2 regions of the Bacillus sp. URHA0034 genome follow, and region 1 is predicted to be linked to the other one. Evidence: riboswitches for the same ligand, from Rfam matches in the RefSeq annotation. Region 1 holds a riboswitch; the other holds the start of a gene.
The links. A riboswitch is a leader RNA that binds a small molecule or an ion and turns the genes downstream of it on or off. The one in region 1 is predicted to bind thiamine pyrophosphate.
Positions count from the first base shown of each region.

Region 1 (7,398 bases):
CTATCAGTTAAATAGGAATCACATTTGCAAACATTGATCATATAGTAACTTCTGTGCCAGAAAAGTTAGGAAGGAAGTATGACAATGAACAACAAGCTAGTAATAACACCACAGAAAAACGATAACAAAAATGGAGGGAATGGATATAAAATTATTGAATTTAATGTCTCTGATCCAACCGAGAACTTATTTGCCGTTGTTACCCCAATTAAAAAGCAATAAAAGAAGCACGGGGACGGTTCTCATGCTTCTAAAGAAGCACAAGAACCGTCCCCGTGTTTTTACGCTCGATTCTTCGTCCTGCCGGTTATAAATTTGAAGATGATGACTATGGCAGCCACTACTAATAGAAGGTGGATAAGTCCTCCGGCAATATGGAATACAAGCCCAAGTACCCAGAATAATAGTAATAACCCGACAATTGTCCAAATCATTAAAATCCCTTCTTTCTTAAGAAATGGTTTGATATGTATCATACCCATATTTTAATAAAGTAAATCAACCATAGTCGACGTATCTTTTTACTTCAATCTATTTCGATGAAATCTGATTATCATTATGGTAATTTAAAGATAGACTTGAAAGGAGAGATAGTGATGGGGAAATCAATTCCAGAAATTACACTAAATGATGGGCTGACATTACCAGTTATTGGTTTAGGAACGTATCAGCTTAAAGGGAATGAAGGTGTCAAATCGATCTTAGCTGCGATTGATACCGGCTATCGATTGATAGATTCAGCTTATAATTATGAAAATGAGGGAACAGTAGGGGAAGCCGTTCGCCGAAGTTCTGTTCCAAGAGAACAATTAAAGATTACCTCCAAACTGCCAGGCCGCTATCAAACCTATGATAAGGCTGTTACAACAATTCAAGAATCATTATATCGAGCAAATTTAGATTATTATGATGTCTATCTAATTCATTGGCCAAATCCAAAGCAAGAGACCTATGTTGAGGCTTGGCAGGCTTTAATTGACGCCAAAAAATGGGGTCTGATTCGTTCGATTGGTGTTTGCAATTTCCTGCCTGAACATCTTGAGCGTTTAGAAAAGGAAACAGGCGTAAAACCGAGCATGAACCAAATAGAATTACATCCATTTTTCAATCAAGCCTCACAAAGAAGCTGGCACAATGGAAACAATATTGTAACCGAATCCTGGAGTCCATTAGCACGGGCAAATGAAGTGTTTCAAAATGATACCCTTCAGCAAATTGCCGAACACCATCATAAATCGATTTCACAGATTATTTTACGTTGGCATTATCAACTGGGGGCCATTTCAATCCCTAAATCTGGATCACCGGAACGGCAGCTTGAAAATATCTCGATATTTGATTTTTCCTTAGATGAAACAGAAATGAACATAATATCAGGATTAACTCGCCCGGATGGAAGAATCAACAATCAAGATCCCGCTACATACGAAGAATTCTAGAAGAATGGAGCATGGGGACGGTTCTCATGCTTCGAAGGAAGCATAAGAACCGTCCCCATGCTTCGAATGTTTCTTTTTCCTTGTATACACATGCTATCCAGTAATATACTAACTAAGGTCATATTAGAAATAGAAATACGGGAGGAATTATTCACTTGGGTACTACTGAAACAACAAACAAGGTTATTCGAACAACACCGATATTTGCGGTTTTATTAGCTGGGGCTTTTGTGGCATTTTTGAATCAAACCGTCATTAATGTAGCATTGCCAAAAATTATGGACAATTTTGATATCTCAGCTTCTACCGCAAACTGGTTGAGTACCATCTTTATGTTAACCAATGGGATTGTGATCCCGGTTACGGCGTTTTTAATGGAAAGATATACAACAAGGCAATTATTTTTATTCTCGATGGGTGTATTTGCAGTTGGTACGTTTATTTGTGCGATTGCACCTACTTTTAATATCATCTTAATTGGCCGTGTTGTCCAGGCAATCGGGGCAGGCATTCTATTTCCATTAATAACAAATGTTATTTTTACGATTTTTCCAATTGAACGGCGCGGGTTCGCGATGGGGATTTTTGGTGTTGCTATGAACTTTGCTCCAGCAATCGGTCCAACTTGGGCAGGGTGGGTCATTGAAACCTACTCGTGGCATACGATGTTTTATATCATTGCACCGGTTGCAGTGATCGACTTTATATTAGCTATTTTCTTTGTAAAAAATGTGACAGAAACAAGCCGTCCAAAATTAGATGTTCTTGGTGTGATTTTATCGACGATTGGATTTGGCGGTTTACTTTATGGTTTTTCGACAGGAGGAACCAAAGGGTGGACCGATCCGGAGGTCGTTACTTTGTTTGTCATCGGAGGAATAAGCCTCGTTCTGTTCGTGTGGCGTCAATTAACGGTGGGTCATCCTATTCTAGAATTCCGGATTTTCAAGTATCGTATGTTTACGTTAACCACGATTATTAACGTGATTGTCACGATGGCGATGTTCTCAGGAATGATTTTAATGCCGATTTATATGCAAAATATCCATGGTTTCACCCCGCTTGAGGCAGGTTTCATGCTCCTCCCAGGCGGCATCGTGATGGGGATCATGTCACCCATCACTGGGAAGTTGTTCGATCGATATGGTGCAAGATGGTTAGCAATCGTTGGCTTAGCGATCACGATTGTAACTACTTATGCACTAACAAAGCTTCATACGAATACATCATATACTTATGTTTTATGGATTTATACGGCACGGATGTTTGGAATGTCAATCCTAATGATGCCGATTTTTACAGCGGGTCTCAATGATTTGGGACTTAGTTTAAATCGATATGGTACCGCGATGGTGAACACGTTAAGGATGGTGGCAGGGGCAGTTGGCATGGCCTTTTTTGTCTCTATCATGACCAATCAAGGGAAAGAACATATGGAATCTATTTTGAGTCGGGAACAGATTTCTCCGACGGATAAGGTTCATATGGCGATGGCTATTAAACAGGGAACCGTAATGGGGATCGATGATGCCTTTATGATTGCCACCTATTTATCGATTGCTGCCTTTATTTTAGCTTTCTTTATCCGCCGACCTGGTAAAAAGGAAGAAGCACCAATCCAAAAGAAGGCCATAAAAAAAGTACCGCAGATGCAGTAACTTAAATAAAATCAACACACGAATTGACGTATGATTAACATACGTCAATTTTCTTGTGATTATTTCATGTCAAAAACAGGAACATGGAACCATAAAAGTAGAAACACAATAATTGGGACTGATAGAATGTAGGCTAATATTGGTCTTTTATGTGCAGCAACAACATGGGAACCATAAGGCACGCAAACACAATCGACCCGCCATAAGTCCAGCCGTGACTGTAAACACAAAAACCATTGATTACCATAAATAGTTCGAAAATTAACCATAAAACAATCCAAAGTAAAATATAAAGAATTTGCTTCCTAACGTTATTTTTAGGGAACCGAAATAAAAAAATTAACATCGTACTGGGATACATTGTAAACATGATATAAAGATTATTCGTTAAGTGGTTGGGTAGTAAATTGGGTGGGTGAGGATAGGTCCATAACGAATAATCCCAAGTAAACAAGTTATAAAGCATGTCACCAAGAATGAAATATTGAATTGTGTGGAGATAACCCAATTTTTCCAATCTCCCCACTTGCATGCACTGAGGATTGTGATAATACCCATCATAATAGGAAACATAGGTTCACCAACTAGAGCTTCTTCCATTATGTATGAAACCATTGCATAATCATAAAAGCATTAATATGTTTTTTTATTATTATCATTTGAACTCAAAATAATTAATTTTTTTCCTCTAATCAAAATGCAAAGAGAAAAACCTTACCTTGACAAGAAACTTAGGTAAGGTTTTTTAAGGCACATTTAGTTATTGCGATTTCCTGAAACAAATTTACTGATAGATGTTACCACCAGAATGTCTAAACTCTTCGGCTTTTTCCCTCATTCCTTTTTCAATCTCTTGCTTCTGATCAAGTTGGTTTTCTTTTGCAGCGTTCCGAATATCATGAGAGATTCTCATGCTGCAAAATTTTGGCCCGCACATGGAGCAGAAATGGGCTGTTTTGGCCCCTTCAGCAGGCAGGGTTTCATCATGGTATTCTAGTGCACGTTCAGGATCCAAAGATAAATTAAATTGATCTCTCCAACGGAATTCAAAACGAGCCTTTGATAATGCATCATCTCTAATTTGTGCACCGGGATGTCCTTTAGCTAAATCAGCCGCATGTGCAGCAATTTTGTAGGTAATGACTCCTTCGCGAACATCGTCTCTATTTGGTAAGCCAAGATGTTCTTTTGGAGTTACATAACATAGCATGGCGGTTCCAAACCAGCCAATCATTGCGGCTCCAATCGCAGAGGTTATATGGTCATATCCGGGAGCAATATCCGTAGTAAGAGGTCCCAGTGTATAGAAGGGCGCTTCCTTACAAATTTCTAGTTGTTTATCCATGTTCTCTTTAATGAGGTGCATCGGTACATGTCCTGGACCTTCGACCATTACCTGTACGTCATGTTCCCAAGCAATCTTCGTTAATTCGCCTAGAGTTTCTAATTCCGCAAATTGTGCTTCATCATTTGCATCGGCAATAGAACCTGGACGTAAACCATCTCCTAATGAGAAGGCCACATCGTATGATTTCATAATTTCACAGATCTCTTCAAAGTGAGTATATAAAAAGTTTTCTTTATGATGGTGTAAGCACCATTGGGCCATAATCGATCCGCCACGTGAGACAATTCCGGTTAACCGTTTCGCTGTTAACGGAACATATCGTAATAAGACACCGGCATGGATGGTAAAGTAATCGACACCTTGTTCAGCCTGCTCAATTAAGGTATCACGGTAAACTTCCCAAGTTAGATCTTCGGCAATTCCATTTACTTTTTCTAAGGCTTGATAAATCGGAACCGTACCAACAGGAACGGCTGAGTTTCGAATAATCCACTCACGAGTCGTGTGGATGTTTTTCCCTGTAGAAAGATCCATAATCGTGTCAGCGCCCCAGCGAGTAGCCCACGTCATTTTTTCCACTTCCTCTTCAATCGATGAGGAAACCGCCGAATTCCCAATGTTGGCATTTATTTTTACATGAAAATGGCGTCCGATGATCATTGGTTCTGTCTCTGGATGGTTGATATTAGAAGGGATTATCGCCCGGCCTCTTGCCACTTCATCACGGACAAATTCAGGCTTCATATTTTCCCTGATTGCGATGTATTCCATTTCAGGTGTAATGATTCCTTTTTTTGCATAATGGAGCTGTGTCACATTTTTTCCTATTTTTGCTCGTAATGGCTTACGCTTTAATCTAGGAAAAACTTTATGATTAGCCCTTGGGTCGTTTAGATCTTGATACCCATTATCTTCTGGTTTGATTTCACGGGCTTCATATTCTTCAACATCAGATCGTTCATTTATCCATGTACTACGAAGGGCAGGCAGACCTTTTGTGATGTCTACGGAATAATTTGAATCTGTATAGGGGCCGCTTGTATCATACACCCGTACTGGGGAATTCGCTTCCTCTCCAAAGGTACTTGTTGTCGGACTTAGTTCAATTTCACGCATAGGAACTTTAATATCGGGTCTTGAACCTTCTACATAAACTTTTTTACTGCCTGAAAAGCTTGACATGATGGAAATGTTTTTTTCATTTAATGAGGTGGATACCATTGATAAATCTCTCCCTTTTTATTTAATAAAAGGACGAGTTCTAGAACATGAATGGGAAAAAAGAAGCACATAAAAAAGCCGGGTCCTTTAAAAGGATGGACCCGGCAAATGTATGTAGAAGTTAATCTTAATAAAAGATGCTTATCAACTTCCCCACGCTGGTATGATCCAGATCAGGTCCAAAGGGTCAAGAAACTTAAGCGTGTTTCTCTCTCAGCCCAAACTATTGGACTCCCCTAGTTATGTTTATTTAACTTTTTTCAGTATACAAGAAAAGTGGATAGAATCAAATCGAAATTTATAAAATTTAGTAATTTGAGTCTATTTTACTAGTAGTTAACAGTTCATGTATATTTTTCAAAATCAAATAGAAAATAAGAAGTGAATATAACTATGGAGGAATGGATGATGAACGAAAGTATTCCAAATCAGAACGATCCTGAAAATAAAATGAAGATATTTAAAAACATTCATCAGTCAGCACTAAACTACGTCCAGCCGGCGATTGAAAATACGGCGCCAACGTCACAAGATGCAACTCAAAACTTAGTAAACCAAATCATGAAAAATCAAGAACCGTAATAGAAAAGACCTCATTTAGAGGTCACTCTCTTTCAGGGGCTATAATTCAACCTTAATTCGATCTGGGTCCTCAAAATAAACTGCGTAATGTGATTTTCCTCCTGCAAATGGATGCTTATTTTCATAGAGAATGTGAATACCTCTTTCTTGTAACGCGCTGGTCATCTCATCCACCTGCTGACGTGAACTTGCGTGAAACGCCAAATGGTTTAGACCCACCCGACATCTATGATAGGGTATATCAAGAAACCGCTGCTCAGCTTGCACAAAGACTATGTATGTTTCACCGAGTTTCTAGCTCTGCCCACTTTCCCATTCTTGAAAAGGTTCGTAGCCTAACTTTTCTAAAAACCAACCCCAAAATTCAATTGTCCTGCTTAAATCGGAAACATAGATTTCAATATGATGAATAAGTCCGTGTGACAATGGATTCCCTCGTTTCTTTACTTCAATTACTGAATTGTTTTAATAGAATAACACAAACCATGATTGAAAACTGTTTAATTATTTAAAGGATATTTTAATAGAACAGTAAAGTTTTTTTGATGAATAGAAAACTCGGCTAAGGTACTTGTCTGATAAGACTACTTGCGTGAATAGTGGGTAAGGTCGTTATTTCTACTAAGCCCTTTTCTCTGTCAGAAAACCTTCCATATTTTAGGACGAATGAAGATATTATTGATATATTCATAGAATCTTAATTTAAGGGGGAGTCACAACCAATGGGAAAATGGGGGAGGAAATCAATACCTTTCATAACGAGTTTAGTTTTAGCAGGAAGTTTACTAGCCATGCCTGCAGGTGCCACGGTACATGCAGCCGCAATTACCGCTAGTCCTGTCGCAAAAAGTGCTTTAGCGGCTGAGATTGAGGAAGCGACAATACTTGATTTAGAGCATGATATGAAAAAGGGGACGTTGACGTCTGAACAATTAGTTCAATTCTACTTAGATCGAATCGGGGAGTATGATGATAGTATTCACTCTATTATTACGATTAACAAAGATGCGATTGCTGAGGCAAAGCAACTGGATCAAGAACGAAAAGCTGGCAAAGTCCGTGGTCCATTACATGGAATCCCAGTTATTTTAAAAGACAACTTTGATACATACGATATGCCGACGACAGCCGGTTCCCTGTCGCTAAAAGG
Region 1 is NZ_JBWCDK010000002.1:273,369-280,766, reverse strand. It holds gene ACZ9EE_RS03640 (hypothetical protein) at 85-222, shown strand; gene ACZ9EE_RS03635 (lmo0937 family membrane protein) at 282-482, opposite strand; gene ACZ9EE_RS03630 (aldo/keto reductase) at 597-1,439, shown strand; gene ACZ9EE_RS03625 (DHA2 family efflux MFS transporter permease subunit) at 1,595-3,097, shown strand; gene ACZ9EE_RS03620 (CBO0543 family protein) at 3,231-3,629, opposite strand; gene thiC (phosphomethylpyrimidine synthase ThiC) at 3,882-5,666, opposite strand; TPP riboswitch at 5,800-5,914, opposite strand; gene ACZ9EE_RS03610 (hypothetical protein) at 6,072-6,248, shown strand; partial or broken gene ACZ9EE_RS03605 (VOC family protein) at 6,288-6,674, opposite strand; gene ACZ9EE_RS03600 (amidase family protein) at 6,971-7,398, shown strand, end outside.

Region 2 (7,398 bases), 5.9 Mb from region 1:
TAGTCGACAAAAATGCCCCAACCGTAAGAATAACCACCATATGGTTTACTTAATTTATCTAATTTCTTCTGTACTTAGTTAATTCATTATAATTCAAAAGAATTCTTTTAGAGCAACAACATGCCCACTCGTCCGTTTCGTCGTCTTGCTCTAAGAAACAATTGAATCCTTCTGCTTTTAGCACTTGTGATAATTTTTCACCAGTTGTTTGATCAGGCACGGCCACAAAAAATTCAACTGATTGTGGTTTTTTAAAATTTACTCCATCTTTATAAAGAATTTGTAAAGCCTCTCCATCACCACATAAGGAAATTTCATTAATTCGCTTTTCTGTAATAGTTGACTATTACTTTTCCAACCATACCTTCATGCAAATGTTATGGACAGATTAGATGTACCGGGAGTTGTCGGTTTAACGGTCATGCTGTTTTCTTTTCCAGGCTGGATTTCTGTTTTTGAGTAAGAATATTTATTTCGTTACCAATCCTCCATCTACATTCAGGCATTGTCCAGTAATAAAAGAGGATAGATCAGAAGCGAGAAATAACACACTTCCGGCAATATCTTCTGGTCGAGCCAAACGGCGTAAAGGAGTTAACTGAATAATGGCGTTTCTAACATCTTCCTTTGTCTCCTGACTAGAGTCTGTCGGATAGGTTAGGCCAGGGGAAACGGCATTCACATTAATCCCGAATGCCCCAAGTTCTTGAGCAAGATTTCTCGTGAAACCCAGTAAGGCCATCTTTGCGGTGGTATAGTCGTGATAAGGTATAATCGGAAAATCGATTAAATTACTGACCATATTGATGATTCTTCCGGACATTTGATTCTTCATATGAGGCATCGCCGCCTTACAAATGTTAAAAGCCCCCAGTACGCTCCCTTCCCATTGTCGATTATAGTCTTCCCATTCGATTTCCCAGGCCGTTTTCCTGGTTTTTGGATTAAAGGTATAATGGCTTAATGCATTATTTACCACTACATCAATGGCTCCAACCGAATCAATAATTTGTTCCATCATTTCATCCACCTGATCCTTATTGGTGACATCCGCCTGTATGGCCACTGCCTGTCCTCCTAAGGTCTCTATTTCACTTACCACACTTTCGGCAAGAGCTTGATTCTTCACATAATTAATGACTACAAATGAGCCTTCCTTAGCAAACCTTTTGGCCATCTCAGCGCCAATCCCTCTGCTTGCCCCCGTAATTAACACGATTTTATCCTGCAAATTCACCGTTTGCCCTCCTTTTATTCAAAATCGGTATCATACCGCTCCACATTTTGCTCTACATTCATCTCAATATCAGTCATCCTGACAAGATCGAGGAGATTAAACCTGCCATCATGGTGCCATCCAGGTTTTGCCTGATTCATCTCGCCAATCGAGGCTATTCGATTGACCCCGTATGCACCCAATTGATTGGCCAAAGAAAACAATCTGTCCGGTGAAACAGCCAGACCACATGATTGTAAATACTGCTGATAAGGCTTTATAGCAGAAAAGACACTTTCCTCTGATTCAACAGAGAATACATGAACGAATCGATTCAAAGGAGATCCCTCAAAACCAGTTTCTTTGTGATAAATCACTGTCCAGGAAGTGTCTGTTTGACTGGATAGTACAGATACGTTTTCATGTTGAAGGGATTCCAGCTGATAGCCGCTTCTTGCCCGTTGAATAGCCATCGACTCTTCATTTGTAAGCTTTGCCCGTGGTCTTTTTTTATGATAGCGTTCTAGTTCTGCGCCTAGCATCTGAGCAAATTGCTTTCCGCTAATCGCACCTCCCTCTTCCACATAAATCGTTTGCGGAGATAAACAGCTTTGTTGGTCATAGATACAAACATCTTCGGCAAGCTTTTTGATCGTTTCATAGTAAAGATCTGAAGTTAATGCTTCCTTCCCGATGTAGGCAAAGCTGATTTTATGTCCATAGCTTAAGAACTTTTTATGAAGAGGGACCTTGACTCTAAGTTTTTTAACGGTTTCGTTTGAACCGTATACAATCACTGCCTCGCATTTTTCGACAGCTGGATCTTCCAGTCCATCCGTCCCGCCTTTCCACGGGAGGATGGCGATGGTTTCCGCCAATTTTTTATCCACCTCTGCTAATGACTCCGTAAAGAGTACGGGAAAAAGAGGTTCTGACATCGATGTTTTGCCGATATTCCCTGACTTTACCAAAAGCCCCATAATCAAACTCCATACCTGTACTCCAGGAACATTCCCGGAGAAAACATGGAATATGGTACTTGGCCCAAAGGCTCTGCTCATCCCGCCTGACTTTCGAGGGCGAAACTCATCTAACATGGCAGGCTGGTCAAACTCCTCGTCAAGAAAGCGCAGCAATTCTTTTTTACGAAAGGTCCGTATATATCTTTTTAATTGAAGCCGTACCATTTCTTCATCATAGCCTGTCATCACAGGGATGAGACTTTCCGCTAATTTTCGGAGCGGATAGTCAGGATTCAGCCATTTTTGAACCGCCAAGTCTATTTTTTCAACAATATCCGTAATAGATAAAGTGGATAAATACTGGTCCCGATTCGATTGAACTTGTTGAATGATTCCCTTCAATTCTTCCCCCGTAATCACAGGGAATTTTAATATATACGTCCTATCTCTTGTGATAACTGTTTTTGACTGAAATTGGGTGAATTCAATGGAGTCCGGTACACAGAAAACATTTAGTTCCTCGATATTATTCATTTTGGCTGGCACCACCTGAATTTACCTGCATCAGCTGGTCCACCGCAATGGAACATCCTCTTGCCTCGGATCCCTTAATTCTTCCGACGAGCACAAATCCATGCTCCGTTTTATACCCCATATCTTCTGTTAAAATCGCCAGGCAGGAATTCCAGTTGGCAAGATCATAGTGAGCAATGACGCCTTTCTCCCCATCCTTAACCGGCTCTAATGTTTCAGTGTTAAGTATAACGGTCTTTACCCATGACGGACCTTTTTTATCAAAGATTCCTAAAGTATTTAGATAAGTGCTACGTATGGTTTGATCATAGATTTGCGAACTCAACTCTGTCATTCCATACATATTGATGCAATAATTACGTTCCACCTGAAAAAAATCATGGAAATCAGCGTATAAATTCTCCATTTCCACTTCACGGGATTGTCCCTTAAAGCCCCCGGTATCAAAAATTCGGCTATCATTTGCCAGATTGAACTGAAGTTGTTTTTCTTTCAGATAATCAAGTATATGGACATAGGCAAAGGTGGCGCCTATTAACAGCACAGGCTCTTTTTGTTTTTCACACCTTCTTAACTCGCTGATCAGCCCTTCTATATCTAGTCCCTTTTCAGTGAAGAAGAATTTGCTATTTTCAGTACCGAAAAAGGAAACGGCATTGGTTAAATATCTGGATAAAGAAGAATTTTGATTCAGATCTTCTGCAGGTGACAGAACAAAGATGGTCATATTCTCGCGATCAGGCAGGACAAAATCCTTAAACGGGCCCTTCATGGATGCATCCCACACCGCAAGATCCGGGTGATAATTTTTTCCCTTTGCCTCCGGGTTTGTAGTACCCGAAGTCATAAAAACGTGTTCCACTTCTTCTATTGGCTCACAGGATAATTTCAATTCTTTATATCCCTGAATGGGCATGGGAGGAATCTGATTCCAATGTTTGACGGTTAGAGGTGTCCTTTTTTTCGCCTGACAAAATTTCTTATAAGCAAGATTATGCTTGAACTGGTAACGAAACAATTTTAGCGCCAGCTCATTATAGGAATTTTCCTGTTCATCAGGATTAGTAAATCTTCCTTCTTCACAACTTATTATAAATTCAAGAATTTGTTCGGTTAGAATTTTAGAGTCTTCTCTCATTTTTGAGCCCCTCTTTTCAGTTTATTGGGTATGTTTATGAGTAATAACTGAAGCAGTACGCTTGAAAATGCTCCGATTAAAATACTGTTAGAAAGGAATGTACCCAGGATTCCTTTCAGATTCGTGGCATAGTTAGGCAATGAAATCGCAAGCAGAATGGAAAGCCCCATAATTAAATAGTTTTTTTCTGAATGCTCCGCTTTTGCTAAAATAGAAAAACCTGTCGATACAAGCGTCGCTGCCGCAGGTAAAAAGATACCCCCAACCACTGCATCAGGTGTTAATGCAAGCAGAGCACCAACCTTAGGAAAAAAACCGAACAACAAGAAAATCGCACCAGCCACCATAACTGGATATCTAGATCCGACTCCTGTCAACCTAAGCAGCCCGACATTTTGTGCATAAGCTGTAGTCGGGAAACCGCCAATAAGTGAAGAGAGGAATGACCCGGCTGATTCGCCTGCAAAGCCATTGCGAATCCGTTTTGAATCTATTTCCGTATGTAGCATCGCTCCCGATGCTTGATATACACCCATTGCTTCGATGATCGCTACGATATACGCCACAAAAAAGGTAAGAAAAGTGTCCCAATGAAAAGCTAAATTTCCGTATGGAAGCAGGTGCGGAATTCCGAACCACGGTTTACTGTCTATCATCGAAAAATTTGTTTTTCCTAGAATCATAGCAAGGACATCACCAATAACGAGAGCAATTAAGAATGAATAGGATTTCCAAATGCCTTTGCCAAAAAGAGATAATAATACAACAATAATCGAAGTTGAAATCGATAATAATAGAGTCGATGGGCTGGCAAACGACTCATCACCTGGGGACCCTCCTAAAAATTCGTATAAGGTAAACCCAGATAATGATATTCCAACCAGAAAGATGACGGTGCCAGAAATAACGGGTGTAAATAATCCTTTCAAACGTCCAATAATCCCGGTAATAGATAGCAGAAAAACGATAATGGAACTAAGGAAAATACCACCGCTTGCAGCTGCCAAGCCGTTCGCCTTGCCAGCAGCTATCATAATAGAATCAAATGCGGCAGATGGCCCTTGAATAATTGGCAATCTTACTAATTTGGCAGCTTGTGTCAATGTCACAATACCGGCTGTAATAAATATGGCATTAACGATATTGGCTGATTGTGATAGAGGTAACCCAATCATCGCCGCGACAAATATTGGATCAAGCCACACATTGGATACACCAACATGCTGCAGAGCATATAAAAAGGTTTTAAATGGAGGGAGTTTCTCCTCCAACCCAATAGGCATTTCTTTGTAGCTCATACTTTGACCTTCGTTGATCTCTTCCATGATGTAATCTCCTTCTCTATTTATCTATTTAAGTTTTATTGCTCCCTGTAATGATGCTGTTTTAATAGGAAAAAGCCAGATCCTGTAATGGACCTGGCTTTTGCAGCTTATGAAAAAAATAGACTTCCACTTAGCTACTTTCCTACGCTGGTATCATCCAGATCAGGTCCAAAGGGTTAAAAAACAGGTGTTTTTCTCTCAGCCCATAAATGGGGCACCCCTAGTAGTAATGCATATTTATGATATTCAATTTATAATAACTCGTAAATATATGAAAGTAAAGGTTCACGTCTTCTCTTTATTTATCGTTTTACCTTTTATAGTAGTTTTAGCGTTTTCCTGAATAGTACCTCGCACCCACGAGCAACATCTTCAAAAGAACTCCACTCATCGGGATGATGACTGATACCACTCTTGCTCCTTACAAAAATCATTCCAATATCTGTGAGTTCTCCCATCCCATCGCATCATGGGCAGGGCCGCTTGGTAATTCATAAGCAGGATACGGTAATTCTTGCAGAGAATCCTTTACTGCTTTCGTCACGATTGGTGAACTCTTCACAGATGAGAGGGATTGAACCTTCCTAATTCACACCAAAACCTTGGTTTGCCGCAATGGCCTGGATAGAATCATAGATTTTAGCAAATGTAGTTTCACGCCGCTCATTATCTATATCACGAACATCAAGTGTAAAATCCACTTTCCCGGGAATGACATTACTGCTTCCAGGTTTTACTTCCAATTTCCCTACTGTCGCCACATTTCCACTACTGTCCTGTGCAATTTTCTCAATCGCTAGAATACATTCTTCGGCAGGTGTTAACGCTCTCTTTCTCTCGTTCATCCCTGTCGTTCCTGCATGTCCCGCTTCACCCGTAATGGTTACTTCCGCCAATAAAAAATAGGAGAAGAACAATGTCTTCTCCAACCAGCCTTTTCAGTCTTTAAAAATATTATCAACTTTTCTGATTTTGAACAAGTCTTAATAAAAATTACTCTTTTACAGAAAATTTTTTCTCAGATTTTATCTTTTGTAAAAATCCCTGAACTCCCTCAAAAGCTTTCTTGGGAATCTGGTCATCCTCTTCCAAGAATGGCTCTTTGTGCAACACTTCAATAGAACCTGGTCCTGTATAATGAATGTTGTCCAACGCTCGGAAGAATCCTGTAAGGTATATCACACCTTCACCAGGCAGAAGGCGTTCTCCGTCGTGTGCATCGCTAGGAGCTTGATCAGTGTCGTTCACATGGACATACACGATTTGCTTTGGTGACAACGAAAGAAGGTCATCAATCGTTCCTTCCGTTGTATACCAATGATAACTATCGAGCAACAAACCGATATTCGATGCACCAATGCCGTCTATGTACTCTAATGTATCCTTCAACGTGTACACAAACGGATAGGCTTTATTGCGTAAATGATGAGGGCCGACAAATTCCAACCCCAACCGAATCCCATATGGTGCAAGAACATTTGCAATTAAACGAAAACGTAGTGCCAGTGCAAGCTCCACCCGTTTCTCTAATTTTCCCAGTTCTTCCTGAAACACCGCTTCGTCCGCATATACATCAATTGGTGCGAAAAGCTGCTGCACATGGTTGTGGCCATCGATTGATGAACCCCCCGTACCATATGCGGCACGGCTTGAATCTTAAAGGAAAAGTATTATCAGTATTATAATGAGAGGCTCTATGAAATGCGAGAAACAGGAATCATTCAAGATAAACCGATTCGTTTTAATTATAATGGCGAAATGATGGAGTGGGATTGGTTGAATCAATGATTACGGCAAATGGCTTCTAGAAAAAATAGGACCCCTATATAAGAGAATCCTAATATTTGAAAAACAGTTGCTTCTTTATTGGCAATAATAAAACTTTTACTTATACAAATTTTCAATCGTACAATATATATGCAAAAATTTATGTATTTTGATACTAAAATTACTAGATCTGTGAAGAAACTATAAAATAACCTTTTTAATCCCAGACAAAAAAATATTGAGCAAGCTCTGTTGAGAAATAGAGTTTGGAGTTCAAACAACACAATGCCAAACAAGATCCATTTTTCCGGATAAAACTTGGCACTTTGTTGTTTAGTTTAGTTAAGTATACATTTTTTCTTAGACTTACCTTATAAATATAACAATACCATTTAACTCCATCCTTTTAGTCGACAAAAATGCCCCAGCCGTCAGAATAACCACCATATGGTTTAC
Region 2 is NZ_JBWCDK010000002.1:6,138,197-6,145,594, forward strand. It holds gene ACZ9EE_RS31885 (ribonuclease E inhibitor RraB) at 59-337, opposite strand; gene ACZ9EE_RS31890 (3-oxoacyl-ACP reductase) at 470-1,237, opposite strand; gene ACZ9EE_RS31895 (acyl-CoA reductase) at 1,252-2,712, opposite strand; gene ACZ9EE_RS31900 (LuxE/PaaK family acyltransferase) at 2,705-3,850, opposite strand; gene ACZ9EE_RS31905 (solute carrier family 23 protein) at 3,847-5,175, opposite strand; TPP riboswitch at 5,298-5,407, opposite strand; gene ACZ9EE_RS31910 (peptidase dimerization domain-containing protein) at 5,760-6,104, opposite strand; gene ACZ9EE_RS31915 (sugar phosphate isomerase/epimerase family protein) at 6,169-6,774, opposite strand; gene ACZ9EE_RS31920 (ribonuclease E inhibitor RraB) at 7,349-7,398, opposite strand, start outside.
Region 2: linked by a shared signal. The riboswitch ahead of ACZ9EE_RS31905 (solute carrier family 23 protein) and the one ahead of thiC (phosphomethylpyrimidine synthase ThiC) in region 1 are both predicted to bind thiamine pyrophosphate.